2 regions of the Bacillus sp. FSL W7-1360 genome follow, and region 1 is predicted to be linked to the other one. Evidence: predicted binding sites of a transcription regulator. Region 1 holds the regulator's gene; the other holds the start of a gene.
The links. Region 1 encodes LexA, which represses DNA repair genes until DNA is damaged. Its sites were predicted from a motif close to CGAACATATGTTCG; they were not measured.
Positions count from the first base shown of each region.

Region 1 (14,849 bases):
TTCGATAATTTTACCGTCATGATTGAAACAGAAGGACGACAACAGCTCGTTTATAAGCATGCGATTTCAACTTTCGCCCCGCAAAAAAATATCCAACTAAATAATGGATCAGATGAATAAAATGAAAAACCGAGCAAACTTGAGCTGCTCGGTTTTTCAATGGTTTCAGCCAGTCAAGTCACGTTTTCGATAAGCGATGTGCCCGGCGGTGATGAGCACGATACAGATTGCAGAAAGGATTAGCGTTGATATGAGACTGACGTCTTCGATGGGCACTTGTGGGACATGACCAAATGGTGAGAGCGATTGAATCCATTCTGGGACACTCAACAAGTCTCCTAAATAAATCACGAAAAACGAGAAGCCAAGGTATAACCAAATGAGCCATGAAAATTGCGGGCGAAAACCAATGACGCCAATGGTAACCGCAATGACAATCCACATTGCCGGGATGTAAACAGCCGCAGCTTGTATCACGCTACCGACTGTCATCGGATCTTCGACGACCGCTTGCATACTGATGACCAAACCGAATGTTGCAGCACCTAACATGACGATGCTACCGACGAGCCCTAAAGTGCTATACGTCGCCATTAACTTCAATCGCGAGATCGCATGCGTCAGTAGCGGTTCATTGCGGGCTTGATTTTCCTCTGATTTGAGTTTTGTTGCAAGTAAAATACCTGGGATGGTCGAGAAGATCGCGATCAGCGACATGATCTTTGCCAAAAACGATTCAGATAATGAAAACTCGCTTGTGATCGGGAGTAACTCCGAGATCATTTCATTGCTCTCAAAAAAGCTTTCTAAATCGCCAAAAATGGAACCGTAAGAAACACCGAGAATCAACAGTCCAATGAACCATGAGATCATCGCTGTTCGTTGGAGCTTAAAAGCGAGGCCGAATGGTCCAGATAGACAGTGTGAAGCCGTTCTTCTACCACGCCGTGTCGGAAAAAAGCCAGCTTGAAAGTCTCGAGTGGTATATAGTGTGAGCGCGAGAGCAGCGAATACAATTGCTGTGCCACCTAGTAGAAAAATCGGCCACCAATGATTGGTGACGAAAGCTTCGACGGCCACGGTCCAACCTAGTGGAGAAAAAAGCGACAATGTTTCATTTGAAACATCACCAACGGCACGTAGTAAAAAGGCGGCACCTAGGAAGGCAAATGGGAGGCCGATTGTTCCCCGACCACTTTCACATAGCTGTGCAAAGATGATTGTGACCGCGGCGAAGAAAAAGCCAGTTGCACCGAGTGCGCTCCCATAAATCCAGGACCCAGCTGCATCGATACTATCAATTTGTAAGGAAAGTAAGCTGAGGCTAACCCCGCTGGCCAAGGCGATATTTGTGAGCAGTAGCACGATGAGTGTGGCGCTTACATTCGCCAGTCGACCGACTGGGAGCGAGCGGAGAAGTTCGGTTCTACCTTCTTCCTCTTCGGTGCGGGTATGACGAGCGACAAGCAAAATATTCATGATCGCGACAACAACTGCTGTAAAGAGCAACATTTGATGGGCCATCATCGCACCTTCTGTATAATGATCCAGTCCATACCCCGGTCCAACCATTGCAATCATCGCTGGATTATTCATCGTCTCTGCGATTGTCTGGCGTTCCTCGTCAGAAGGATATAATTGTGCAAGGGAAGAAGCGGTGAGGAAAGTGATTGCGATGATTGAAACAAGCCAAATAGGGATGCGGAGCCTGTCGCGACGCAAGATGAAGCGCATGAGACGGCCAGTTGCATGGAAATTTTCTGTCCACATGACGATCATGCCTCCCCTGCATCGTTGTAGTGCCGCATAAATAAGTCTTCCAATGTCAGTGGCGTGCTTTGCAGCTTCAAAATACCAAATGAGCTGATGTAGCGCATGACCGTATCCAGCGCGGTTTCATCCGCATAAAAGGATGCTGTATGGCCGTGGGCGTCAATCTCATAAACACCACTTTGTTCATGCAATGCGGGTATTTGCTCTTGCGTCTCGACCGTCACATGAATGCGTGTCAAATGCCGTAATTGGGCCAGGGTACCGGATTCAATGACTTGCCCTTGGCGAATAATGGCGACACGGTCACACAAACGTTCAACTTCGGACAAAATATGAGAGGAGAGTAAGATACTTTTGCCTTCTTGCTTGGCAGATTGAACACAATCTTGAAAGACACGTTCCATCAACGGATCAAGACCGGATGTTGGTTCATCGAGCAAATACAAATCACTGTCTGCGGCAAATGCCGTAATTAAAGCGACCTTTTGCCGATTTCCTTTTGAATAAGTACGACATTTCTTTGTAGGGTCTAACTGAAACTGTTCAATAAGTTGTTGCACGCGAGTTGTCCGTGCTTTGCCACGTAGCTTTAATAAAAAATCGATTACTTCGCCGCCAGTTAGATTTGGCCATAAATTGACATCACCAGGCACATAGGAGATACGTCTATGAATATCCACGGCATCTTTCCAAACATTCTTCCCAAAGATGGTCGCTTCTCCTGAAGAAGCTTTTAACATCCCGAGTAAAATACGAATGGTTGTTGACTTTCCCGCACCATTAGGTCCGATAAATCCGTAGACTTCCCCATGCTCAACTTGCATATTAACGCCATTTAATGCGTGGGTTGTGCCAAATTGTTTTGTTAAGTCTTTCGTTTCCAATACGGGCATGTTTGCGCCCTCCTTTGTTATGAACTTTTTAACTATATATACTTCATAATATACAATATGTATGTCGGTGGCAAGTAGTTATGAGTCAAGTTTTTCGTTGTTTTTCAGGGCGTTTTTCCTTACAATAAGATGGAGGTGAGTGAAGGATGGATGGATTTGCCCGAAGGAGAGCAAAAAAAGAACAACAAATTATTGCGGCTGCGAAGAAGTTATTCATGGCATATGGTGTGCAAAAAGTGGCAATCACAGAAATTGCGCAAGAGGCGCGCGTGTCACAAGTAACCATCTATAATTATTTCAAAAATAAACATCGTCTTGTTTATGAAGTGATCTTAGCAATGATGGAAGAATCAGCGCAAATGTTTGTGGACATTGTTTACAGTGATCAAGCATTCCCAGAAAAAATGAAGCAAATGATGGCTTACAAAATAGAGATTTCACAAAAAATTAATGAAGAGTTTTATCATTATATGATGAAAGAATATGTCAAGCAGGGAGGGCAGTTGGAAACTTTTATGCAAGAGAAAATCATGAAGCACTGGCATGTCTTGTTAGCTGAGGGGAGAGCGTATGGCTATATTGATCCGACCATTTCAGATGAGGCCATTCTTTTTTATTTTGAAATGATGAGGGACTGTGTGCGGCAACAAGAAGTCTATCAAAAGATTTTGCCGCTTACTGAAGATATTACAAAGCTCTTTTTTTACGGTTTGATCGGGAAGAGTAGAGATGAAGGGAACACAACATCGTGAAGACATTTCTATATTTTGGTTACGGACAGGCACTTTCCTGTGTGTTTCCTGTCATTATTTTTCTTACTTTAGCATTCAGCCAATGGTTCAGTGTCCCATTTTTACCACGTTACGATTTGATCTTGATCGTGTGTTTGCTTGCGCAAGGCGCGATGCTTTATTTTAAGTTAGAGACGTTGGATGAACTGAAAGTGATTTGTCTGTTTCATCTCATTGGTTTAGGACTTGAGATTTACAAAGTGCATATGGGCTCTTGGGTGTATCCAGAAGAGGCGTATAGTATGATTTTTGGGGTGCCGCTTTATAGTGGGTTCATGTATGCGAGTGTGGCAAGTTATATTTGTCAAGCATGGCGACGCTTTGACTTGCGAATGACAGGCTGGCCACGGTCGTTGTATGCAGTTAGTTTATGTGTATTGATTTATGCAAATTTCTTTACGCATCACTTCGTTTGGGATGCTCGTTGGCTACTGAAAGGATTACTTATTCTTGTGTTTTTGCGGACGGTCGTATTTTTCCGTGTGAATGGGAAGGTCTTTCGTATGCCACTGACGGTGTCGTTTTTGTTGATCGGGTTTTTTATTTGGATTGCCGAAAATATTACGACATTCTACGGTGCATGGCAATACCCGAATCAAGAGGCGACATGGTCGCTTGTACACATCGGTAAAATTAGTTCATGGTTTTTGTTGTGTGTCATTAGCGTGATCATTGTCGCGCAGTTGAAACGGGTAAAACTTGGACAGGCGCTCACCTCTTCACAACATCAATCGCGTGGTGAAAAGTAATTCATTATATAAAAGGAGATGATCGGATGGCGATTCAAGGGCTAAATCATTTTTGTTTTTCAGTAAGTGACTTACATCGTTCAATTGATTTTTATGAGCAAGTATTTTCGGCGACATTGTTAGTAAAAGGGCATCAAACAGCCTATTTTGATGTAAATGGGATGTGGTTTGCTTTAAATGAGGAAAAAGACATCCCGCGTCAAGAGATTCGTGCATCTTATACACATGTTGCGTTTTCGGTCGCAGAAAAAGAGTTAGACCAGTTGTATGAGCGATTGCTTGTGGCAGGGGCGACTGTGCTTTCCGGGCGACCACGCGACGCGCGTGATAAAAAGTCCATTTACTTTACAGACCCAGACGGACATAAGTTTGAATTTCATACAGGTACGCGGGAAGATCGGCTTGCTTACTATCGAGAAACAAAGCCGCATATGGTGTTTCCAAATATTGATTGAACAAAGTGTCTATTTATTTTCACACATTCATACATTGTGGTATAGTACTTTTAAGCGCTTGCATCATCCTTGGACAGTTGGTTGAGCGTGAAAGGAGCCATGTCAGTGGCTTCTTTTTGGTGTTTATATCACAGCATAAGGAGAAAAGAATATGAGGCAAGTGATCGTCACACCTTATCAAACAGCATGGATAGATCAATTTGTATGTGAAGCAGTACGATTAAAACATATTTTTGCAAATCACATCGTTGCATGTCACCATATTGGAAGCACAGCTGTACCCGGACTGTTAGCAAAGCCGGTGATTGATGTATTAATAGAGGTGCACGAACCAATTGTGCGTGTAGACGAGTTAAATGAAGCGATGAAGCAAATTGGCTATGAGGCAAAGGGAGAGAACGGGATCGAGGGGCGACGCTATTTTCAAAAGGGTGGGGATCAGCGTACACATCACGTACACGTGTTTGAAACAGGCAGCAGGGACGTATGCCGCCATTTAGCAGTACGCGATTATTTACGTGCACACCCGAAGGAAGCGCACGCGTATGGCGAATTAAAACGGATTCTTGCGGCAATGCACCCTACAAATATCACTGCATATATTTCAGGTAAACATGAACATGTGCAACAACTGGAGGCTGCAGCACTTGCGTGGTATATGCAGTGAAGCGTGTGAGGCAAAATGTTTTTGAGCACGTTTTCTAGGCTTTTGTCACGTTTTGGACTGTGCTTGCGTATACTGTTATAAGTAAGCAGTGGGGCGCACGAGTCGTTCGAGGAGGTGGAGGCGAGTGACCCATCCACTAAAGGCGAGAGAGGGCGCACGGATTAATGTGGTCTTGAATAAAGCGCCAACCAAACGAGTGAGCACAGATTGGTTCGTATCTGAAGACGAAAAAGAGAAGCATGAGGTGCTGGCTCGGTTTGAAAAGAAGCTCTCAGCTTTTATCGGTTTGTCTGAGATTAAATCGCTTATTAAAGAGTTATACGCGTGGATTTATGTGAATGAGCGTCGAAAAGAGCATGGTTTACTTGTTACAAAACAAGTACTCCATATGGTGTTCAAAGGGAATCCAGGAACGGGGAAAACATCTATTGCTAGGTTGATTGCATCTTTTTTGCATGATATGAAGGTGCTTTCAAAAGGGCATTTTTTAGAAGTAGAACGGGCTGATTTGGTTGGGGAGTACATTGGACATACTGCACAAAAAACACGTGAAGTACTCAAACAGGCGAATGGCGGTGTCCTTTTTATCGACGAGGCGTATGCATTGTCACGTGGCGGAGAGAAAGATTTTGGTAAAGAAGCGATTGATACACTTGTAAAAGGAATGGAAGACAAAGCCAATGAGTTTGTATTAATCATTGCTGGTTACTGTGAAGAAATGGACTATTTCATGTCACTCAATCCCGGCTTGCCTTCGCGGTTTCCTATTGCGGTGACTTTCCCAAACTATACAGTGGATCAATTAATGGACATGTTGCGTAATATGGCGAAAGAACGCGATTATGTATTAGTAGAGAGTGCATATAAGGGGGTACGCGCACATATTAAGCGTGTCATTGAAGAAGAAGCCCATACATTCAGCAATGGTCGCTATATCCGCAATTTAATGGAGGAGGCCATTCGTCTTCAGGCAGTTCGAATCATGAAGCAAAATGATTACACAAAGCAAGCGTTGCAACAACTAAGGTTAGAAGATTTTGACTTATCAAGTCGATAATACGAACCTTTTTTTTGCAGAGAAAGCGACTTTTTGACAAAATCATGGTACGATAAGTTGTAGGAAGAAAATATCGTTTTGGACAATAAAGTGGGTTGAATTTCATTGAAGGAAAAACGTTTATTTACAAATGAGGTACAAGAATTACTTGACCAAGTAGAGGCAACGCTCCAATATGAGCACGGACAAATTGAAGCGACTGCACTGGTCAACCAAAAACGCGTGCTTGATGCATTTCGTGCACACCAAGTATCTGATTTTCATTTCACGCCATCTACAGGTTATGGTTATGACGACGTTGGGCGAGATACACTAGAAGCCATTTATGCAGATGTATTTGGTGGAGAAGCTGGGCTTGTCCGCGGACAAATTGTTTCCGGGACGCATGCGATTGCGACCGCATTGTTTGGTGTCCTTCGTCCAGGCGATGCGTTATTATATATTACCGGCAAACCATACGACACGCTTGAAGAGATTGTTGGTATACGTGGAAACGGGAAAGGTTCTTTAAAAGATTACGGTGTATCTTATGATGCAATCGCATTGAAAAATGAGGCGATTGACCGAGAAGCGATTGCGCGTGCGATTTGTCCGAACACAAAGGTGGTAGGCATTCAGCGCTCAAGAGGTTATGGCGATCGTCCATCTTTCACAGTGGCCGAAATTGGAGACATGATTGCGTATGTAAAAAGTTTAAAGCAAGATGTGATTGTCTTTGTTGATAACTGTTATGGTGAATTTGTAGAGACAGAAGAGCCATGTCATGTTGGGGCTGACTTGATTGCGGGTTCTTTAATTAAAAACCCAGGAGGTGGCATTGCGAAAACAGGCGGCTATGTCATTGGGCGTACGGACCTCGTGGAGCTTGCTTCATATCGTTTGGCGGCACCAGGTATTGGTGCTGAAGGAGGAGCAAGTTTACATACCCTTTTGGACATGTATCAAGGATTTTTTCTCGCACCGCATGTGGTTTCACAAGCATTGAAAGGGGCCGTATTGACGGCTGCATTACTCGAAAAACTCGGTTTGCGCACGACGCCTTGTTCTTCTAGTGTACGAACGGATTTGATTCAAGCAGTGCACTTTGATACAGCTGCGCAGATGGTCACATTTTGTCAGGCGATTCAGCAGGCTTCACCTGTCAATGGGCATGTGGTACCTCAACCAAGTCCGATGCCAGGGTATGCAGATGATGTCATTATGGCTGCTGGGACATTTGTTCAAGGAGCAAGCATTGAATTAACTGCAGATGGACCGCTCCGACCGCCGTACACCGTTTACGTTCAAGGAGGTCTCACGTACGAACACGTGAAACTTGCCGTCATACAAGCGATTGAGAAGACCTTTTTTTCCTCAGAATCGTAAGAACCTTCTTGGAGGCATATCATTTTTCTTGACTTCCAATTTTTCTTTTAGTACGATACTTTCAGGTGTAGAAACACGATTTTTAACGATAACTACGGGAGAATAGAGGGCGCTGCCCTTTTTCTAATATAAAAAAAGCATGATAAGGGTGAGAGGAGAGGACGTATGTCAAAGTATACAAAGGAAGACATTGTTCGTATTGCTAAAGAGGAGAATGTTCGCTTTATTCGTCTTCAATTCACAGATTTGCTCGGTACGATTAAAAATGTAGAAATTCCGGTAAGCCAAATCGAAAAGGCGCTTGACAACAAAATGATGTTCGATGGTTCTTCAATTGAAGGATTTGTCCGGATTGAAGAGTCAGACATGTATTTGTACCCAGATTTAGACACGTGGGTTGTATTTCCATGGACGCAGGAAAAAGGAAAAGTCGCTCGTTTAATTTGTGATGTCTATCAACCTGGAAAGCCAGGTGAGGAGCCAACACCGTTTGAAGGGGATCCACGTGGGATTTTAAAGCGCGTGTTAAAAGAAGCACGCGAGCTTGGGTTTACAAGTTTTAATATTGGTCCTGAGCCAGAGTTCTTTTTATTTAAGAATGACGAAAAAGGTGAGCCAACGTTAGAATTAAATGACAAAGGTGGCTATTTCGACCTTGCACCGACAGACTTAGGGGAAAATTGTCGCCGTGACATTGTCCTAGAATTGGAGGATATGGGTTTTGAAATTGAGGCGTCTCATCATGAAGTGGCACCGGGACAGCATGAAATAGATTTTAAATATGCAGATGCGATCACCACATGTGATAACATTCAAACATTTAAATTGGTTGTTAAAACGATTGCGCGCAAACATGGCTTACATGCAACATTTATGCCAAAACCGTTATTTGGTGTGAATGGTTCGGGTATGCATTTGAACATGTCGCTTTTTAATGAGAAAGGGAATGCGTTTTATGATCAACAATCAGAAACACAACTGAGCACAACAGCGATGCAATTTTTAGGTGGTATTTTAGACCATGCGAAAGGATTTACGGCGATTACGAATCCGATTGTTAATTCTTATAAACGACTAGTTCCTGGCTATGAGGCACCTGTGTACATCGCTTGGTCACTACGTAACCGCTCACCACTTGTCCGCATTCCTTCTTCGCGTGGCGTGTCAACACGGATCGAAGTTCGGAGTCCTGACCCATCTGCAAATCCTTACTTGGCAATGGCATTAATGCTTGCAGCAGGTTTGGATGGGGTGAAGCGGAAGCTGACGCCACCGTCACAAACAAGTGGCAATATTTATGACATGAACAAATCTGAACGAGTGCAGTCAGGAATTGAAGCGTTGCCTTCAACGTTAAAAGATGCATTAAATGAGCTAGAAAAAGATCAAGTGCTCGTTCAGGCACTTGGCAATCATGCATTCGAGCATTTTATGGAAGCAAAAGAAGTAGAATGGGATCAATTTCGGACCCAAGTACATGCATGGGAACGAGATCAGTTTTTAAGTTCATATTAACCTCTGTTTTGCTTCGCGTAGGCATTTCCATAAAAGACAGCAGCCATGGGAAAAACGTTTTCCATGGCTGTTTCGTCGGGTGAATATGACTTTTGTGTTTATAAGCATGTTATAATAGAGGTTGTCATACAAATAGGAACATATATGGTCGTCTTAAAACCAACATGATGATTCTCTACTTTGCCACATCATCATACGCGGGATAAAAAATGAAAGAGGGTTTCCGTTGACGAACTTTATGAGTAAAAGAATGGTCAAGATCGTGCTTGTAATCGTTTTGTTGGTTGTTGCTTGTTTTTTAATACTACCAATTTCATTGCCGTTGATTGCGGCATATTTAACAGCATTGTTATTGCTTCCAGGTGTGAAACTACTTCACCAACGTTTAAAAGTGAGTTATTCCATATCTGTGTTGCTCGTTTTTGGGATATTTATTTTCTTGCTGGCAATTGGCACATATTTTTTGACAACCACAGTTGTGACACAAGGCACGCGTTTAGTTGAAAACCTACCTCATTATATTCGAGAAATTAATCAAGGCTGGCTTAACTTTCAACATGATCTTCGGGCCAATGATAGCATCCCAACAGAATTTGTCCAGGCATTGAATCAAGAAGTGACCCAAGTATTAAACAATCTTGGTGCGTATGTAAATGATTTAAATCTCATTGCTCGGGTTGCAACAGTTGTGTCGAGTATTCCGGGATATTTGGTGTCATTTCTTGTTTATTTGATTGGATTATTTTTATTCTTACTAGAGATGCCGAAACTAAAAGTATTATTTTATGGGATGTTGACTGAGCGGTCAAGAGAAAAAGTATCGTTTATGTTTACGCGGCTGTCACATGTTATTTTAGGTTTTTTAAAGGCACAATTTCTCGTAAGCATCCCGATTTTTCTCGTTTCTTTCCTGTTTTTGTTATGGGCTGCACCAGAAGTTGCGTTGCTTGCGGCGTTACTCATCTGGGTGATTGACTTGATCCCCATTATTGGTTCAATCATTGTATTAGCGCCTTGGGGAATTGTTCAGCTATTAACTGGTGACGTAGGGATGGCAACGAAGCTGTTTATATTGGCAGCCGTATTGCTCATTATTCGACGGACATTAGAGCCAAAAGTGATGAGTATCCACATTGGATTGTCTCCACTTGCGACACTCATTTCGATGTATCTCGGGCTGATGTTGTTTGGTGTCCTTGGTTTTGTGGTTGGTCCGCTTATTATGATTGGATTCATTTCAGCGAAGGAAGCAGGGATTATTAAGTTCAATTTTAAAATATGAAGACATAAATGGAAAAGGCCATCCGTTGTGGAAGGTCTTTTTTGTGTGCTTGACAAGGGATCGTTCGTTCTGTAATATAAGAACATACGATCTGTTGTGTGGAGGTATATATGTCAACTTTTTCACGTGTTATTGAGTTACCAGAGCCCCGAAATGATGAAAGTAGAAAAATCATTCATATTGATATGGACGCTTTCTTTTCTTCAGTTGAAGAGCGCGAGCGGCCTTCATTGCGAGGGAAGCCAGTGATTATTGCAAAGCACCCACGAAAAACAGGCGGCAAAGGTATTGTCTCAACGGCAAATTATATTGCTCGGCAATATGGTGTGCGTTCTGCCATGAGTGCGTATGAGGCGTATCAACGTTGTCCAGAAGGTATTTTTATTGAGGGAAACTATGCGGCATATCAGAAAGCTTCGGCACAAATTCAATCGATCATGAAACGTTACACCGATATGATCGAGCCGATGTCTATTGATGAAGCGTATTTAGATGTGACGGAAAATAAGCATGCCTGTTGTGCCACGCAAATTGCCCAACATATCCAACGGGCAATTTGGCGTGAGCTACAATTGTCAAGTTCAGCAGGTGTATCTTACAATAAGTTTCTTGCCAAAATTGCTTCAGACATGAAAAAACCTTCCGGGCTAACGGTTGTTCCTCCTACGAAAGCAATGGCATTCATCCATAGTTTGAAAGTAGAAAAATTTCCAGGGGTCGGTCCGAAGACAGCGGCAAAAATGCATGATCTTCATATTTATACTGGGGCAGATTTGTATGCAATGGAACAATTGGATCTCATCTATCACTTTGGTAAAGCTGGTGTGACGTACTATCGACGTGTTCGCGGGATTGACCATCGACCTGTATGTATTCATCGCGAACGTCAATCTGTAGGAAAAGAACATACATATCCTCGGGCGCTTGTTGCAGAGGGAGAAGTACGAGAGGCACTGAAGAAGTTATGTCAAGAAGTTCACGTTGCATTAGGGCGGGTACGAAAAAAAGGGAAGACAGTGGTATTAAAAGTCCGTTACCGCTCTTTTGAGACATATACAAAAAGAGTCAGTGTGGCAGAGGGAATGGATGACAAATTATTGATGTTTCGCTATGTTTGTGAGCTGTGGGAAGAGATAGGTCAACTTTCAGAAGGTGTTCGTCTCCTCGGTGTGACGGTGACAAATTTGATGTCTGTTGAGGAGGAACCATTGTCTTTATTTTCTTGCCTATCGCATATGAGAGCGTAAGCCTGTCGGTTGCTTTCAATGAGGAACGGTGTTATATTTAGTGTGCCGAAACAATAGGTGGCGTCAGTTGAGTCGTTGAAGATGTAAACGAACAGTTCTATGCGGAGAAACGAAGGTGGTCTTATTGAAGTAGAAAAACGAAATATCGTGATTATGTGGATCGCGTGCTTTTTTGTTGGTGCGAGCATGACGATGATTTTGCCTTTTCTTTCTTTGTATATTGATTCTTTTGGTCATTATGAACCAGAAGAAGTGCAACGCTTTGCAGGGTGGGTCTTTGGCATTTCTTTTTTTGTAGCGTTTCTTGTGTCACCATTATGGGGAAGAATTGGTGATCGATATGGACGGAAGAAAATATTGATTGGGACTGGTTTTGGCATCGCCATTTCCGTGTTTTTTATGGGGCATGTCGAATCAGTCGGCAGCTTGTTTATTTTGCGTCTATTTATGGGGCTAGCTACAGGCTTTATACCGGCATCTATGGCTTTAATTGCAGCCCAAAGTGATAAGCGTATTGCTGGTCAGACATTAGGAACGTTAATGACGGGGCAAGTATCAGGTGGACTGCTCGGTCCTTTATTCGGTGGACTAATTGCAGATGCAGTTGGAATGCAGTATACATTCGTTCTTACATCAAGTGTATTATTTTTGACAACATTGCTTGTTATGATTGGTGTGAAGGAAGTGTTGCACGAGGAATCGGGAGAACGGAAACGCCACTATAAAGCAAAAGAAGTTCTTTCCTATATTGTCACGCATCCGATGTTGCTATTAATGATGGTCATTTCTCTCATGATCCAAATGGGTCTATTTAGTGTCCAGCCACTACTGTCATTGTATGTGGCAGAGTTGATTCACTCTCCGGGGAATATGGCGTTTCTAGCAGGTATAGCGTTTTCTGTGACGGGTTTAGGGAATTTGTTTAGCACTCGGAGATGGGGCAAGTTTGGTGATCGGGTTGGGCATGAAAAAGTTATTTTACTGTTGCTTGTTTTAGCGGGTTTGTTGTTTATCCCCCAAGCGTTTGTCAATGCTTTTTGGCAGTTACTCGTACTCCGCTTTTTGTTTGGATTAGCTGTAGGAGGACTAATTCCATGTACGACGGCATTCATTCGACAAGTTGTTCCGTCATCCATGCAAGGAGAAGTACTTGGTTATAATCAAAGTTTTCGTTTTTTAGGCAATGTGTTGGGCCCGGTGTCGGGTGGGATCCTTGCTGGTTATCTCGGTATGTCGTCGGTGTTTCTTATTTCTGGTTTATTGTTTCTTGTGACGGCTAGTATGTTGAAAGTAATGGGTTCGCATGTTCGAAGACGAGAAATGCTGGAAAAAGAGGGAAGGTAGTCTCCCTCTTTTTCCGTCTACCATCTGTGTCTAAGATTCATGCTGGTTGTTCTCGCATTCTTTACATGTGTGTCGATGTTCCTGTGTCTGAACGTTCCTCGAAAACAATGGTTTTTTTACACCAACACGGCGTGTATGTTGCTTACTTGTTTGACAAGCACACTTTCGTTTCGCATTTTGAGGCATGCTAGTCACCCCCCTCTGCTTTATCTTATGCTAATAGACAACAATTGCTTGGACAGCTAGAGGGGGTTAAATGCACAATGTGACATGATTCATAGACATGTAAGCTGGCGTCAATGAAACAATCATCAGTGAATGGTTCGAAAAACGCCAACAACTTTCCCTAGAATAATGCATCGATCGAGTATTATTGGTGTCATTGTGTTATTTTCCGGTTGTAAGCGAACGTGATCTTTTTCTCGGAAAAATCTTTTGACAGTTGCTTCATTTTCTTCCGTCATGGCAACAACAATGTCGCCGTTGTTTGCTGTTTGTTGTTGTCGTACAATGACGTGATCGCCTTCTAAAATACCGGCATTAATCATGCTGTCTCCTTGAATAACGAGGGCATAAGTGCCGTCCTGTCCTGTTAAATGATCGGGGACTGGTAGGTAGTCTTCAATGTTTTCAATGGCAGTAATTGGGAGACCTGCAGTGACTTTGCCGATAATCGGGATATAGTGAGCGATGTCTTGTTTTTGGTTCGTGCGATCGCTTTCATGGTCTTCAGATGTTAAGATCTCAATTGCGCGGGGTTTTGTAGGATCGCGGCGAATGCAACCTTTTCGTTCAAGTCGTTCTAAATGACCATGAACGGTGGAGCTAGAGGCGAGTCCAACCGCTTCGCCAATTTCACGAACAGATGGTGGATAACCTTTTTTTCTTACCTCTGTTTTGATAAATGCGAGAATTTCTTCTTGACGTGTCGATAGTTTAGGCATGATTGTTCCTCCTATGTATGAAAGTAATCTTACACAAGTTTAACATATCGAACGTACGTAATGCAAACGTAAGTTCTAAAAATACTTGACATTCTCTAAACGCTCTCATACAATCGGTTAGAACAGACATTTGCTCATGATTTACATCGTTAATAGAGGCGTTGAGGAGAGGTAGGATGAAGAGTCAGAGAGATGTGGCGGCTGTTTATTGTCGTGTGAGCACAGAGAAAGAAAATCAGCAGCGATCATTAAAGCGGCAAGCGAGTGAGTTAGAAATGCTTGCGAAACAACATCAGTTGCCTATCGCATCTATGTATGAGGATCGTGCGAGTGGTTACAGTTTGGAACGTGATGGACTGTTGAATTTGTTAGAAGATGCACGCGCGCGCCGCTATACGCATTTATTGTTACAGGACGATACGAGACTAGGGCGAGGAAAAGCGAAAATCGCGTTACTCTATCAGCTACAGAAGTATGGTGTAAAAGTGTATACCATTCGCGATCAAGGGGAACTGTCTTTATCAGAGGCGGATGAGATGGTGTTAGAAATTGTTGCGATTGTGGAAGAATATCAACGGAAGCTCCATAACTTAAAAATTAAGCGCGGGATGCAAGCAGCCGTGCGCAATGGTTTTCGCCCACAAGATAATCTTGGCGACAAACGAGGCGGGGGCAGAAGTTTGCTAGACCTGCCGACGGAAGAGATTGTTCGCTTGCGTAAAAAAGGACTGACATTTCATGAGATTGCGGTGACGCTTCGTGGGCTC
Region 1 covers NZ_CP151950.1:889,606-904,454, forward strand. Annotated here, with positions in the region: gene hfq (RNA chaperone Hfq) at 1-120, shown strand, start outside; gene NSQ26_RS04405 (ABC transporter permease) at 166-1,770, opposite strand; gene NSQ26_RS04410 (ABC transporter ATP-binding protein) at 1,776-2,666, opposite strand; gene NSQ26_RS04415 (TetR/AcrR family transcriptional regulator) at 2,813-3,418, shown strand; gene NSQ26_RS04420 (DUF817 domain-containing protein) at 3,415-4,206, shown strand; gene fosB (metallothiol transferase FosB) at 4,233-4,661, shown strand; gene NSQ26_RS04430 (GrpB family protein) at 4,813-5,328, shown strand; gene NSQ26_RS04435 (AAA family ATPase) at 5,453-6,385, shown strand; gene NSQ26_RS04440 (methionine gamma-lyase family protein) at 6,491-7,750, shown strand; gene glnA (type I glutamate--ammonia ligase) at 7,916-9,265, shown strand; gene ytvI (sporulation integral membrane protein YtvI) at 9,492-10,547, shown strand; gene dinB (DNA polymerase IV) at 10,658-11,794, shown strand; gene NSQ26_RS04460 (MFS transporter) at 11,894-13,138, shown strand; gene lexA (transcriptional repressor LexA) at 13,450-14,082, opposite strand; gene NSQ26_RS04470 (YneB family resolvase-like protein) at 14,259-14,849, shown strand, end outside.

Region 2 (14,849 bases), 450 kb from region 1:
AACGCTGCCACTTTATCGCGGGACGAAAGTCGATTATCTCTCTCTTGGATTTCTAACCCATTCTGTTCGATCCATTGATTTAAGTATGCTCATCCAGAAATTGGAAATTAGAAGCCGGAAAGTGAAAGTCTGACTTCCCGCGCCGAGCTCTGTATTCTTAATAGGAGGTTTTTTCTATGCAATTAACAGCAATGACCCGCCTGCCGGACATGTACCGGCAAATGTCGATGGCGGAAAAGCAGGAACGGATAAAAAAAGCAAAAAAATTTTTTGGCACGGATTTACTCATTCCCGGGCACCATTATCAGCGTGAAGAAGTCATTCAATTTGCCGATGTAACAGGAGACTCATTGCAATTAGCCCAGCTTTGTGGGCAAGAAAGTGCACCTTTTATTGTCTTTTGTGGTGTGCACTTCATGGCGGAAACAGCTGACATGTTAACAACAGCAAATCAACGGGTCATGTTACCGGATTTGCAAGCTGGTTGTTCGATGGCAGACATGGCGACGATGGCGCAAACGAATCGCGCATGGGACGCGTTAACAGCGCAATTTGGTGACACCATTTTGCCGTTGACATACGTCAACAGTTCTGCCGATATTAAAGCATTTTGTGGCCGTCATGGGGGCGCATGTGTGACTTCTTCTAATGCAGCCAAGATGATTGAGTGGGCTTTTTCTCAAAAGGAGCGATTATTATTTTTACCGGATCAGCATCTAGGGCGTAACACAGCAGCGGCACTCGGAATTCCGCTGGCGCAAATGGCTGTTTGGAATCCGTTAACGCATGAACTAGAAATGGCGGAGGATGTGTCTTGGCAAGAGATTAAAGTGATTTTATGGAAAGGACATTGCTCTGTCCATGAAAAGTTCACTGTTGAACAAATTGCCACCATTCGTGAGAAAGAGCCTGAGACAAAGATCATTGTTCATCCTGAATGTACGTATGAAGTTGTGCAAGCTGCAGATGATGCGGGAAGCACGCATTATATTATTGAGCAATTAAAACGCGCAGCACCTGGTACTTCTTGGGCTGTGGGCACAGAAATGAATTTGGTCAATCGGTTAGCGATGATTCATCAAGATAAACACGTCTATTCCTTGAATAAAACGATGTGTGCCTGTCTCACAATGAACCGAATTGATTTAGAGCACTTGGCGTGGACGTTAGATTTATTGCAAGAAGGTGTGTATCAATATGAAATTAAGGTCGAAGAAAAAGTCGCTGTAGATGCCAGGTTAGCACTGAAGCGGATGCTTGCACATGTGTAAATTTATCATCAAAAGCGTGGACGTCATGTTCACGCTTTTTTGGTCTAAGTCGTCATGATTGTTCATAAATTGGTGATGGATCGTTATTCCGGTATTCCTAAGAGAAAAACAAGACATGTTAATACTGTTACAGTTTGGATAACGCATGCACATCAATTGAGGAGGGAATTTTCATGAGGATTCATATTGTGCAAAAAGGAGATACATTATGGAAGTTGGCAAAAAAGTATGAGGTCGATTATGAACAATTAAAAGAGGCGAATCATGCGTTGTCTAACCCGGAAATGTTAATGCCTGGCATGAAAGTAAAAGTGCCAACAGGTACAGTGGCAGTGCGTAAGGAATCACAGCAGACAACAGAAGAAAAAAATGAGCCGGTCATCTCCATTAAAGGTTCGACAAAAGAACGGGATGAACAGTCTTATGATGAGATGAATCAATCATCTGCTCAAGAAACAATGACGCAAACGCACGTTTCAAATCAACGAGCGCCACAACCATTACCTCCACGTCCGGCGTGTCCTAATTGTGGATCTGGGTCGTATATGGGAACGGCGCAGCCAAATTATCCAAACGCACAAATGCACCGCGTATCACCTGCTGCACCGCCATTTTATGGAAATGAAAAACAATACCCAATGCCAATGAATCCGCCATCATCTTATCCAAATACAGGCAGTCAATCAGGAGGAAGCCAGCAAAATATGCGTATGCGTATGCAAATGCCTGTTGGTACGGCTCCTCAAATGAGTGCACCACCTTCTCCGGCAAGGTACCATACGCCACAAACAAATGTTTTACCTTTACAAGAGATGTCACAGTATAACGGAGCGTTAGATCAAGGGACACAACATATTAATGAGCAGTTTAGGCAGCCTGAAACAGTTGACTACAGAAGTATTCCAACAAATAATTATGGCTCTCCTCCTGGCGCATCGCAACAAACAAATACGTATCATCCTCAAAAAATTGGAAGAGAAGTTCCGGAATATCGCAATGGACCACCAGCGCCAATGAATACAGCACCGCCACATGTCGCTGGTTTTTATCAAGGTAGGTCAGATCATGTTGGGCAAATGGGTTATCCGTCACCGCCCCCTGGAATGGCCAACCAGCCTCCAAGTGTACCACCACAGACGCATCCACACCATAGACAGGCGCCTGCGTATGTAACGACCCGACCACCAGCTTCCACCGCCGCTTACCAGCAAATGTATGAGCCGCCACGAAATGCCCCAATGGCACAAACGCCCCAAATGGTAAATGGTTACCATGAAAAAAATGAGTATTACGATTAAAAGAAGCACGGGAAAAGCCGATGAGAATGCGTCGGCTTTTTTCCTTTGGTGGGAGAGGCAACATCTAACAGGTTAACAGTGAAATTTACGCGCAAACTATAAAGGAAAGGGGGGAATGAGCATTGAAAAAAATGACGTTATCAGTGCTTTGCGCGACTGTGCTTGTCAGTAGTTTGACGGCTTGTGGAAATACAACAGGTATGGAGTCACAACGTACGCGTACACAGATGGATGAGCGTATTGTCGACGGTGATCGTGCTTATCCGTACGATTATAATGCAGGGTATAAACGTAATCGAATCCAAAATAATCAAGGGACATCCAAATATAGCCGAACAATCCGAGATGACGTAGGGATGAATACGAGTCGTACCCGTGCATATCAATATAAGAACGGCGCAAGCGATGGCATACGGGCAAAAGTGATACCCGAGGAGCGGGGTATTACTGGGAATAATCGTGTAGGTATGGTGGATGAAGACGGATTTATTAACAGAATGGGGCGGAGAGACAACCGTGGCATGATGTTTCAAGGACAAGGATACAACAAGCGAGGTCATCATCGCGCCACACAACGTATGAACGAAACGCCGTTGCAATATCATCGTGATTACTATGGCAAAGAAGTGCGCCGCATCACAGAAGAGGTTGAAAAAATTGATGGGGTTATAGAAGCGCGTGTCATGATCCATGGCAATGATGTTGTTGTTGGATACGTGCCAGATGATGGTGATGACGGTGTGCATGCACGCGTGAAAGCAGAAGTAGCACGCTTAGTTGGTGAAGACAAAAATGTGACGGTCACATCTGATGATTACGCATTTTCAACATTGCGGAAAATGGACGACCAATTGCGTTCTGGAACGGCATTTGAAGAAATGGAAGACACATTTACCGATATGCTTGACGACATGCGTGATATGTTAAGGCAACCGATGCGTTAAGGTCTCATAAATCAACAAGATGGTTTGGCGCAAGAACCTTGCGTCAATCCATCTTGTTTTTCAGTACTTCTTTTAGCTTACAACTAGCGTAGACACCATCTCTGTGTGACCTGTGCCACACGGGATACTACAAATAATTTTGTATTCGCCGGGTTCTAACGTTGTTGTGACGCTGTCGTCGCCACTAATCTCAACATCTGTTCCCTCAATCACAACCCCGTGGTGTCCCTCTGTATTTTCCAATGTAATGGTGACTTCTCCAGCGGGAACCTCGTATTTTTCTTTGTCAAAATTCCAATTCATTGCGCGAATCGTTAACACTTCATCTGCTTGTTTCGTCTCATTCGCTGGCTCAGTCGTTTCATCAGCTTTGTTGCTATTTCCGCAAGCGACGAGTGCCAATAGGCATAATGGAATGAATAACTTTTTCATTGCTTTCATTGTTTACACGCTCCTTTCTATCCTTTGTTTCCATTTTAATAGGTTTTATACGGTGGTAATAAAACATTTTGTGAAAATGATGTGAAAACTGTTTTGTATTGAACATGTTGTCAGGGTGACGGAATCAGATCGGTATGATAAAATAGAAATGGATGTTCGTCTTTAGAGAGGAGCGAATTGATGATTGATTACATAAAAGGAACCCTTGTGAAAATAGCGCCTACATATATCGTTGTTGATGTTGGCGGCGTTGGTTACCAAGCACATTGTGCAAATCCATATCGTTTCTCGCAATGGATTGATACAGATGTAACGATCGCTACATATCATTATGTGCGTGAAGATAGTGAGCGACTTTTTGGTTTTCAAACGGAAATGGAACGAGAATTGTTTGAGCAATTGTTGAATGTATCTGGGATTGGCCCTAAAGGGGCGTTAGCGTTGCTTGCGGCTGGCGAGCCTACTGAAGTTGCGCGTGCGATTGAAGCGGAAGATGAAGCGTTTTTAGTGCGTTTTCCAGGTGTAGGGAAGAAGACCGCCCGGCAAATGATTTTAGACTTGAAAGGAAAAGTGAGCGTGTTTTTAGAGGCAGGCGTGCCACTTCCTGGAGAGGATGCACACACAACTGCAGAGACATCTGAAGCGTTGATAGATGCACTTGAAGCATTGCGTGCCCTTGGATACAGTGAGAAAGAGCTGAAAAAAGTTAAAAAACAACTACAAGGAGAAGGGTTGTCAACGGAGACGTATGTACGTCGGGCGTTACAAATGATGCTGAAATAAGCATATACAAGGAATGAATGATTTATAGTAAATGTCATTTCTTGTATAGAAAGGAGTGTCTCTGAATGGAGGAGCGGCTTGTCACCGGGACAGCGAGTGAACAAGAAGAGCGAAATGAAACGCAGTTACGCCCACAAACGTTGGCTGATTACATCGGACAGGAAGTTGTTAAACAAAACTTGTCTGTATTTTTAAAGGCCGCGCGTATGCGCAAGGAAGCGTTAGACCACGTGCTTTTATACGGGCCGCCGGGGCTTGGCAAGACAACACTAGCCGCGATTATTGCCGCGGAAATGGGTGGAGAGTTACGGGTCACATCGGGACCGGCAATTGAAAAAGCGGGTGACTTGGCGGCGGTGTTAACGGCACTTGAGCCGGGCGATGTTCTATTCATTGATGAAATCCACCGTCTTAACCGTGTCGTTGAAGAAGTGCTCTATCCGGCAATGGAAGATTTTTGTCTTGATATTGTCATTGGGAAAGGACCGACCGCTCGTTCGGTAAGAATAGACTTACCACCGTTCACATTGGTCGGGGCAACAACGAGAGCTGGCATGATTTCTTCACCATTGCGAGACCGATTTGGCGTTTTGTTGCGGTTGGAATATTATCAACCGGAAGAGCTCATACAAATTGTGACGCGTTCAGCGAGGGTGTTTGGCGTATCGTTAGCCGAAGAAGCGGCATTAGAAATTGCTCGTCGTTCACGTGGGACGCCGCGAATTGCCAATCGGTTACTGCGCCGAGTCCGTGATTTTGCGCAAGTACAAAGCGATGGAACGGTGACATATGATATCGCGTGCAGCGCCCTAGAAGCGTTGCAAGTGGATCCTCTTGGACTCGACCATATTGACGACAAATTGCTAAGAGGGATGATGGAGAAGTTTTCTGGCGGGCCGGTCGGTTTAGACACCATCGCCGCAACAATTGGCGAAGAGTCAGACACGATCGAAGAAGTGTATGAGCCGTATTTGTTACAGATCGGCTTTGTGCAACGCACGCCAAGAGGACGCGTTGTGACAAGACAATGTTACGCCCATTATGGATTACAACCGCAGGAAGATGCACATGGCTAAAGTCATTATTGCAGTCGGAGTGGCGCTCGTAGTTGTCGGTTGTATTTGGTTGCTCGTTGACCGCTGGTTGCCACTGGGACGGTTGCCAGGTGACATTGTATGGAAAGGTGAACGAACGACCGTCTTTTTTCCCATTGTGACATGTATTATTGTTAGCATCGTGCTCTCAATCGTCGTGTCACTTCTGCGTCGTCTGTAAGACTTGCGCTTCTGATGACTTCTGTGTATGCTAGGTAAGGTTGAAGGAGACGATGATAGAAGGTGATGGCATGAAAGTAGAAGCATTCGATTTTGAACTACCAGAAGAATTGATCGCGCAAACACCGCTACCAGCGCGTGCGGATTCGCGTTTACTCATTATAGATAAAAATACGAAGGCACTCACAGATACAACCTTCACAGCAATTGTAGATGAACTCATGCCAGGCGACTGTTTAGTATTGAATGACACAAAGGTGTTGCCTGCGCGTTTATTTGGCGCAAAGAAAGATACAGGCGGCGCAGTAGAAGTACTCTTATTAAAACAAGAGGAAGAAGATGTGTGGGAGACGCTTGTCAAGCCAGCGAAACGCGTGAAGGTGGGGACCGTGCTCACGTTTGGAGAAGGGCGTTTGCAGGCAACTTGTACAGCCGTGTTGGCGCACGGTGGTCGGATGTTTTCTTTCTCATATGATGGCGTGTTTTATGAAATACTCGATGAGCTAGGAACAATGCCGCTACCGCCATATATTCGTGAACGGTTGGATGAAGCTGATCGCTATCAGACAGTGTATGCGAAACACCGCGGTTCGGCAGCAGCGCCGACAGCTGGATTACATTTTACCGAGACGTTGTTAAAACAAGTGGCAGAAAAAGGTGTCTCCATCGCTTATGTCACGTTACACGTCGGATTAGGCACATTTCGACCGGTGAGTGTTGAAACAATTGAGGCACACGACATGCACGCTGAATATTATGAAGTGTCTCAGGAAACCGCAAATGTCCTCAAAGAGACGCGTACAAATGGCGGACGCATCATTGCCGTCGGTACGACGTCGGCGCGCACGCTAGAAACAGTTTATCGCGATCATGGCGACTTTGTTGCTTGCGCAGGTTGGACAGATATTTTTATTTATCCGGGTTATACGTATCAAGCCATTGATGGTTTGTTAACAAATTTCCATTTGCCAAAATCTACACTTGTCATGTTGGTAAGTGCGCTAGTCGGAAGAGAAGCGTTACTTAGCGCATACAAACATGCAATTGACGAGCGTTATCGCTTTTTTAGTTTTGGTGATGCGATGTTTATTAGACCTTAATGATAGGAGAAGAGAACCATTATGGCAGCAGTGACATATGAATTAATTAAAACATGTAAGCAATCGGGTGCGAGGCTAGGACGGGTACATACACCACACGGGTCGTTTGAGACACCGATGTTCATGCCGGTTGGCACGATGGCGACGGTGAAGACACTCAGTCCAGAAGACTTAAAAGAAGTCGGTGCCGAAATTATTTTAAGTAATACGTACCACTTGTGGTTGCGTCCTGGAGAAGACATTATTCGTCAAGCTGGGGGACTGCACAAGTTTATGAATTGGAACGGTCCGATTTTAACGGATTCTGGCGGTTTCCAAGTGTTTAGTTTGAGCAATTTAAGAAAGATCACCGAAGAAGGTGTGCAGTTCCGTCACCATCTCAGTGGAGAGAAACTATTCCTTTCGCCAGAGAAAGCAATGCAAATTCAGCATGCGCTCGGCTCTGATATTATGATGGCATTTGATGAGTGTCCACCTTATCCGGCTGAATATGAGTACATGAAAGCATCGGTTGAGCGAACGACGAGATGGGCTACGCGTTGTTTAGAGACACACGAACAATCAGGGCAGGAAAAGGCGCAAGCATTATTTGGGATTGTACAAGGCGGAGAGTATGAAGCCTTAAGAAAACAAAGTGCAAGTGATTTGACAGCAATGGATTTTCCGGGTTATGCTATAGGTGGACTGTCTGTTGGCGAACCAAAAGATGTCATGAATGAAGTACTCGAGTTTACGACGCCATTGTTGCCGACGAATAAACCTCGTTATTTAATGGGGGTCGGCTCACCGGATTCGCTGATAGATGGCGCTGTGCGAGGGATTGACATGTTTGACTGCGTGTTGCCGACACGAATTGCGCGTAATGGGACATGCATGACAAGTAGTGGCCGTTTGGTCGTGCGAAATGCTGCTTACGCGAGTGATTTCCGTCCACTTGATGAGCAGTGCGCGTGCCATGTATGTCGAACGTATTCTCGTGCGTACATTCGCCATCTCATTAAATGTGAAGAAACCTTTGGGTTCCGATTAACGTCGTATCACAACTTGTATTTTCTTCTCAACTTAATGAAGCGTGTTCGCGAAGCGATTCAAGAAGATCGCCTGCTCGATTTTCGGGCGGAGCTTTTTGAGCAGTATGGCTTCAACAAAGAAAACGCACGGAATTTCTAGCGTAATCATACAGAAAGGAGGGAAAAGAATGGATCAGTTAGGTATCTTTGGCGCGTTATTGCCATTTATCGGGATCATTGTTGTGTTTTACTTTTTGCTTATTCGCCCGCAACAAAAGCAACAAAAGCGTGTACGTGAAATGCATGCATCACTGCAGCGTGGGGATAAAATTGTGACGATTGGTGGTTTACACGGGGTGATTGACTCGATTGATGAAAACGTCGTTGTCTTAGTTGTGAATGACAATCGAAAGCTTACATACGATCGTTCAGCGATTCGTGAAGTGAAGTCAGGGTCGTAGGAAATAAAGATGGTGAAGTGAGAAGGCGACTGCATTTCTGCCTTTTAAGGACCATTTAAAGTCATGAAGAAAGAGCTGTCTCGAAGTCGATCTATTGACTATGAGACAGCTCTTTGATCTGTTGATTTCATTCATAAAATTAATATCACTACCGTTTCAAACGGCAATCATGTCCCTTGCATTTAAATCGAAAATATATCCTATTGTAGCTTGACAGAGCGTTATAGCAACTTTAATTGATTTAGAAACTGGAGCAAGTGGATCGACACGTAAAAATTCAAATATACCTGCTGGCACCACTCGGTTTTATGTGTATCTACCAATTTTACATACTTTTCAGTTATCATAGAGAAAGCACCTCTTCTTTGTGGTATTGGGTTTTGTCAACTCTATTATACCTACAAGAAGTGGTGCTTTTCATGTTTCAAGTACTGATGTCAAGGAGCATATTTCATAGGCCGGCAGGCCTTGTTATAACTGAAACTCGAAGCATTTTTTGACTGCGAAAGTTGATTTAATAATATAAAAATTATAGATTATTCTATTTTTATAATGACAATACTTGCATAATCGGGTCTTCTTCCTACAAGGTTACCAGTTAACATATCCACATCGTTACCCGCAGAAGCAGCATTTTCAACTGCAATCATATCACCTGCATTTAAATCAAATATATCCTCTATTGTCGATTGACCAGGCGCTCTAGCAGGTTTAATTGACCTAGATATTGGACTAAGTGGATTACCAACTGAAAATCCAAACATCCCGGTTTCACCATCGGCTACTGCCATTGAGGATGAGACGTAATATCTACCAGCTAAATTCACTATAAATTCGTTGTCGGGTGGCCCATTCCAGGTAATATCTGGAGAGGAGGAACCAGCCAAATTAAAGTTGATTTGATCGCCAGGTGCGAGTGTTACCGTAGTACCACTATCTGCAAAACGACTTGTAGAAGCAAGCGACATAACGCCAGTAGGTCCAGTGGCACCAGTGACACCCGTAGCGCCAGTAGCCCCTGTGGCACCAGTAGGTCCAGTAGCGCCTGTGATACCGGTAACGCCAGTGGCACCAGTAACACCAGTAGCCCCAGTGACGCCGGTGGCACCAGTAACACCAGTAACACCAGTAGCCCCCGTAACGCCGGTGGCACCAGTAACACCAGTAGCCCCCGTAACGCCGGTCGTCCCAGTGACCCCAGTAATGCCAGTAGCCCCAGTAGCCCCAGTCGCGCCAGTAACGCCAGTGACCCCGGTCGCACCAGTTGCGCCAGTAACTCCCGTAGCGCCAGTAGCCCCTGTGGCACCAGTAGGTCCAGTAGCGCCTGTGATACCGGTAACGCCAGTGGCCCCGGTAGGTCCAGTAACGCCAGTAACGCCAGTAGGTCCAGTAGCCCCAGTAACACCCGTTGCCCCAGTAGCGCCGGTGACGCCGGTCGCCCCAGTAGCCCCGGTAGGTCCAGTAACGCCAGTAACCCCTGTGACGCCAGTCGCGCCAGTAACGCCAGTGACCCCGGTCGCGCCAGTCGCGCCAGTAACTCCCGTAGCGCCAGTCGCACCCGTCACTCCGGTAGAACCAGTGATCCCGGTCGCCCCCGTAGCGCCAGTGGTCCCAGTAACGCCAGTAGCCCCAGTGACCCCCGTGACGCCAGTAGGTCCAGTCGCACCAGTAACGCCAGTAGGTCCAGTAGCCCCAGTGGCCCCCGTAACACCAGTCGCTCCGGTAACGCCAGTCGCCCCAGTGGCTCCTGTGGCGCCAGTCGCCCCCGTGACCCCAGCCCCTGTCGGCCCAGTGGGCCCTTGTGTACCAAGTTGTTCCCATGGATTCCAAGTCGTCCCTGTGTCATCGGTCGCGCTTCGTACATAGATGGTTGGGTTGCCAATAAGCAATTGTAAAATGGATGTTGTCGGTCCCGGAGTGATCACAGAAACATACAATGTCCAGATTGGGCTGGTAAAGCCAAGCGGCGCGTTCGCAGGTCCACCTGCATCTCCATCAGAACTGTAGACCCCTTCGGTGATAAACAAATTTAAATCACTACCGGATGGCACTTCTTCATACGGAAAAGCACCGACATCTTCCGCATCTAACGTCAAACTGCCATCTGGTGCAGCGGTGATACCGTTGATGTTTTCGATCCCACCAGGAATATCCCCAATGGTGAGCACCACATTCCCACCAGCATCAGGCAGAATGTCATTGACTGCAGCCACGCTACCGGCTGGGCCAGTAGGGCCAGGCGTGCCTGTGGGTCCGATCATGGTTGGAAGATTGGCAGCGGCCTTCATTTTCGATTCAAGAATAATTTCTTTCTTGAAAATCGTGTCAAGCATATCCGCCGTGCTGTCATTAACAGCTAGGATTTCCTGCAATGTTGCTGGTGGTCCGGTAATACCAGGCAATGTCCCTAAGGCGTACTGGATCTTCTCTCCTTCCGCATTGATAATGTGTGCCAAACCCATTTCTTCCATTGCGATCGATGCAAGTAGTAAATTGACGACATCGTCGCGGTCAAGGGTAATATCGGGTGTGAAATTTGGCATATTCGGTTGAGACATTTGAATCCTTCCTTTCGTAACATAGTTTTGGATACTTCTTGAACATGAAAATGAATATTCTATATAGCGTATGTCTTTTTTTTTTTTTTTTGATTGGGCATTATGGTATAAAAAGTAAGAGGGGTCTATGTATATATAAGGAATTAAGGAATGAAATAACCTGAATCATATTAACTGCGTTCACCTAGAAAAAAAAGCGGATTACAGCGATATGCAGCACATAAAATCTTTAATTCCTTGTATATAGCAAGAAGATGACGAAAAAAAGCTACTTGAAAGTGGCAAGTAGCCTAAAAGTAACCCGATACAAAGTGCGATTTTTGTATGATCGCCTTACTGACTAGATAAATTGACGCCGATCATGCCACCTAAAGCAGCAACGGCGACATACACTGCATGAAAAAGAAGCTGTTTACTACTAAAGGTGGTGTTGTAACCTAAATAGCTAATGAGAAAGACAAGTCCAGAGAAAAGGATTGCAACGAGTCCACCAGCGATCCATCCCTTTGCATTTGCTTTTGCACCTGAGAGAAAGCCACCTATAAATAAAGATAGTAATGCAGTAGGCAACATGAGCCATTCAATCGAGTGTTCAGTCAGGCTCGTGAGCGACAACAACGTGGCCAAACATAAACTAAATAGTAAGATGATGATACATGTGACCACAGTACCGAATAAAACAGCTGGAAAAAAGCGGTTGCTTGTCATATCGTAAAACTCCTTTCGTGTAACGTTTTATATCATGCTTATTCAAAAAGTGGGACAAAGAGAACTGGAGAAATCTACACATGATGAAAGCATGAAAGTTTGGGTATAGTACGAGTAGCATGGTGGTGTGAAATATGGAGTGGGGTGACAGTGAATGGTAATCTTTTCGTTACTTGTATTGATGTTCGTCATCATTTGTGCACGGCGACTTTTTTTGGTGCAAACAGATGATGTAGCCGCTCGTGACAGTAAAGAGAAATGGGTACGCTCGTTGCCATTGATTGTAGATGGGTCAATTGAGCATACACATTTACAACGTTTGAACAAAAATGAGTTTTGGTTACGACAGCAATTGCGACGTTTTGGCTATCGAGACATTAAAAACATCTCTTATTGTACAATGAAGGGTAAGAACCGCTTCTTTGTCGCAGAACGTATCGCATGCCATGACAAGGAGTAGCAGTTCCAACTTTACTTTAAGATTTTGCTAAATAGTGGTAGCTGTTTCAGTTCTTCTTTTTTAATGAGACGTAGGAAGAACATGCCGAGAATGTAAAGACATGTGGTCAAACAAATGGCACTTAAAGTCGCAACGAGTGGATGAGAAAATGTTTGTAAAACCATTGGTTGTAGCAGTGTAGCAGCGTAGCCGACAATAAAAATAAGCATAGAGAGCTTTATAACGGCTCGCGCATTGATGACAAATCCGGTTGTTTTTGCGATCGATGCAAAATGTAAGACAGAGACAAGGACAAACCCAGTAACAATTGCCAGTGCTGCGCCCATAATGCCTAAGCTCGTGTGTGTAGAGAGGGCAAAAATTGCGGCGGTTTTAATGACAGCACCAAATAAACTGTTCATCATGGAGACTTTTGCATAATTGAGTGCTTGTAGCGCAGCTTGTAATGGACCTTGGATATATAAAAACAAGGCAAAAGGCGCCATAATTTTTAGCATGCCCGCTGCTTCTGGCGCATCGTACATGAGTGTCATTAAGTCTGTGGCAAATACATACAAAATGATGACGCAAATCCCACCAGAGAGCAGTCCGATACGTAATGTTTGTTCGAGCCGATAATGGATGAGGGTCGTATTTTTTTTTGCCGCAGCTTCACTCAAATTAGGAAGTAGTGATACGGACAATGCATACGTAATAAAGCTAGGTAACGTCAGCAAAGGAACGACATAGCCGACAAGTAGCCCGTACTGACTCGTGGCGACACTCGTCGCAATGCCAGCGATTGCCAAGCTTTGAGCGACGACAATCGGCTCAAAAAACAAAGAGACGGTTCCAATTAAACGGCTCCCTGTTGTCGGAAGCGCCGTGAATAATAAAGCTTGGCACGTGTGTTTTCCTCCTTTAACTGCGGAGACAAAGCGATGCCGAAACCGAAATGATTTATGATGTTTAAACAAATAAAGCATATAAAATAAAGAAGCAAGCTCACCTAAAACGACAGATAACATTGCGCCTGCAGCAGCATATTCCAAGCCAAGTGGGAGAAACGCTGTGGTGAGCACAGCGACAAACGTAATACGAACAACTTGTTCAATGACTTGTGAGTAGGCAGTTGGCTTCATATTTTGCCGACCTTGAAAATAACCTCTGATGACAGAAGAAATGGCGACAATCGGTACAATGGGTGTAATCGCAATTAACGGGTAAAAGGCTCGGGCATCTGTCAGTAACGTATTAGAAACAATCGGGGCGAAGGCAATCATACTCGTTGTGAAAATGACGCTAAGTACAGCAGTGATTGCTAAGGAAACCGCAAGAATTTTTTTGACACGCTGCCTTTCTCCCCTTGCTTCTGCTTCGGCGACGAGTTTGGCAATCGCGACTGGTAAGCCCATTTGTGTTAACGTCAAAATGAGCAATAGTGTCGGTACAGCCATCATATACAACCCAACACCTTCAGAGCCGAGTATGCGTGCCATAACGATGCGATTAATAAACCCGAGTACTTTTGTAATAAAACCAGCAGCAATTAAAATGAGTGTGCCCGTTAAAAATGTTTGTTTTGTCATGATCGGTCCTCATCCTTTTCCTCATTTTCTAATCTCTGGCCCCTGACTTCTGTACTCTGTATTCATATGTATGCTGCTGCGGGACAGACATGACAAGCATTGTTGCAGCAATCTGGACTGTACATGTCTGTTGCATTGCGCTATACTGAAATTTGTACAAACCGCATTACTTATAGGTCGATAAGGTGGTAAGGAATGGATCCGATCACGTTTTAATTTTTAACATTTGTAACATTGGGGGAAGGTGTGACGATGGGAGAAAAGCAACAATTTGATGTGTGGCAAGAGGAAATCATGCCTGCACTGCACTGTAAGTTAGAAGAGTTTCATGACTTGGGTTATCGTCACGTGCAACTGCAAGATTTATGGGAATGCCTTATCACGAGTGAACGCAAAAAGAAATCATACGTCCCGTTTTACGCATTTGTCGATGCGTGCTTGTCGATGCGTCCACAAGATTATATGACATGGGTCACGATGAAGTCGTATCAAGAACCAGCTGATTGGCAACAAGCTTGGGCAGAGGTGACAGGACAACAAGCGGAAGCTCGCGCTGGATCATTGGCTGAAGAAGCATACAAATAGTCAGCCCCGTCATGACATCGTAGATAGAAAGGAGTTTTATACGAGATGGCAGTAAAGAGAACGAAAATTTTATTATTCTTTGTGATTGTCGCGCTATGTGCGGCGGGTATTGCGTATACCGCGAAGCCAGTCATAAAGGATGTCAGCCTTGGTCTTGATTTACAAGGCGGTTTTGAAGTGCTTTATGAAGTCGGACCGCTTAAAGAAGGCGACAAAATTAATGAAGATGTGATGCTCGCCACAACGACAGCGCTGAATCAGCGGGTGAATACGATCGGGGTGTCGGAACCGATTATTCAAATCGAAAGTGACAACCGGATTCGCGTTCAGCTTGCGGGTGTAAAAGATCAAGAACAAGCAAGAGAGTTGCTTGCGACAGGGGCGCATT
Region 2 covers NZ_CP151950.1:443,886-458,734, forward strand. Annotated here, with positions in the region: gene nadC (carboxylating nicotinate-nucleotide diphosphorylase) at 1-133, shown strand, start outside; gene nadA (quinolinate synthase NadA) at 177-1,271, shown strand; gene safA (SafA/ExsA family spore coat assembly protein) at 1,445-2,569, shown strand; gene NSQ26_RS02205 (YhcN/YlaJ family sporulation lipoprotein) at 2,701-3,513, shown strand; gene NSQ26_RS02210 (cupredoxin domain-containing protein) at 3,586-3,954, opposite strand; gene ruvA (Holliday junction branch migration protein RuvA) at 4,135-4,737, shown strand; gene ruvB (Holliday junction branch migration DNA helicase RuvB) at 4,803-5,813, shown strand; gene NSQ26_RS02225 (DUF2905 domain-containing protein) at 5,806-6,012, shown strand; gene queA (tRNA preQ1(34) S-adenosylmethionine ribosyltransferase-isomerase QueA) at 6,083-7,111, shown strand; gene tgt (tRNA guanosine(34) transglycosylase Tgt) at 7,133-8,281, shown strand; gene yajC (preprotein translocase subunit YajC) at 8,310-8,582, shown strand; gene NSQ26_RS02245 (pyocin knob domain-containing protein) at 9,119-11,140, opposite strand; gene NSQ26_RS02250 (TIGR04086 family membrane protein) at 11,474-11,848, opposite strand; gene NSQ26_RS02255 (YetF domain-containing protein) at 12,003-12,308, shown strand; gene spoVB (stage V sporulation protein B) at 12,320-13,876, opposite strand; gene NSQ26_RS02265 (post-transcriptional regulator) at 14,129-14,461, shown strand; gene secD (protein translocase subunit SecD) at 14,507-14,849, shown strand, end outside.
Region 2: ruvA (Holliday junction branch migration protein RuvA) is a predicted target of LexA. The motif match lies at 4,100-4,113, and genes of this name have one in related genera.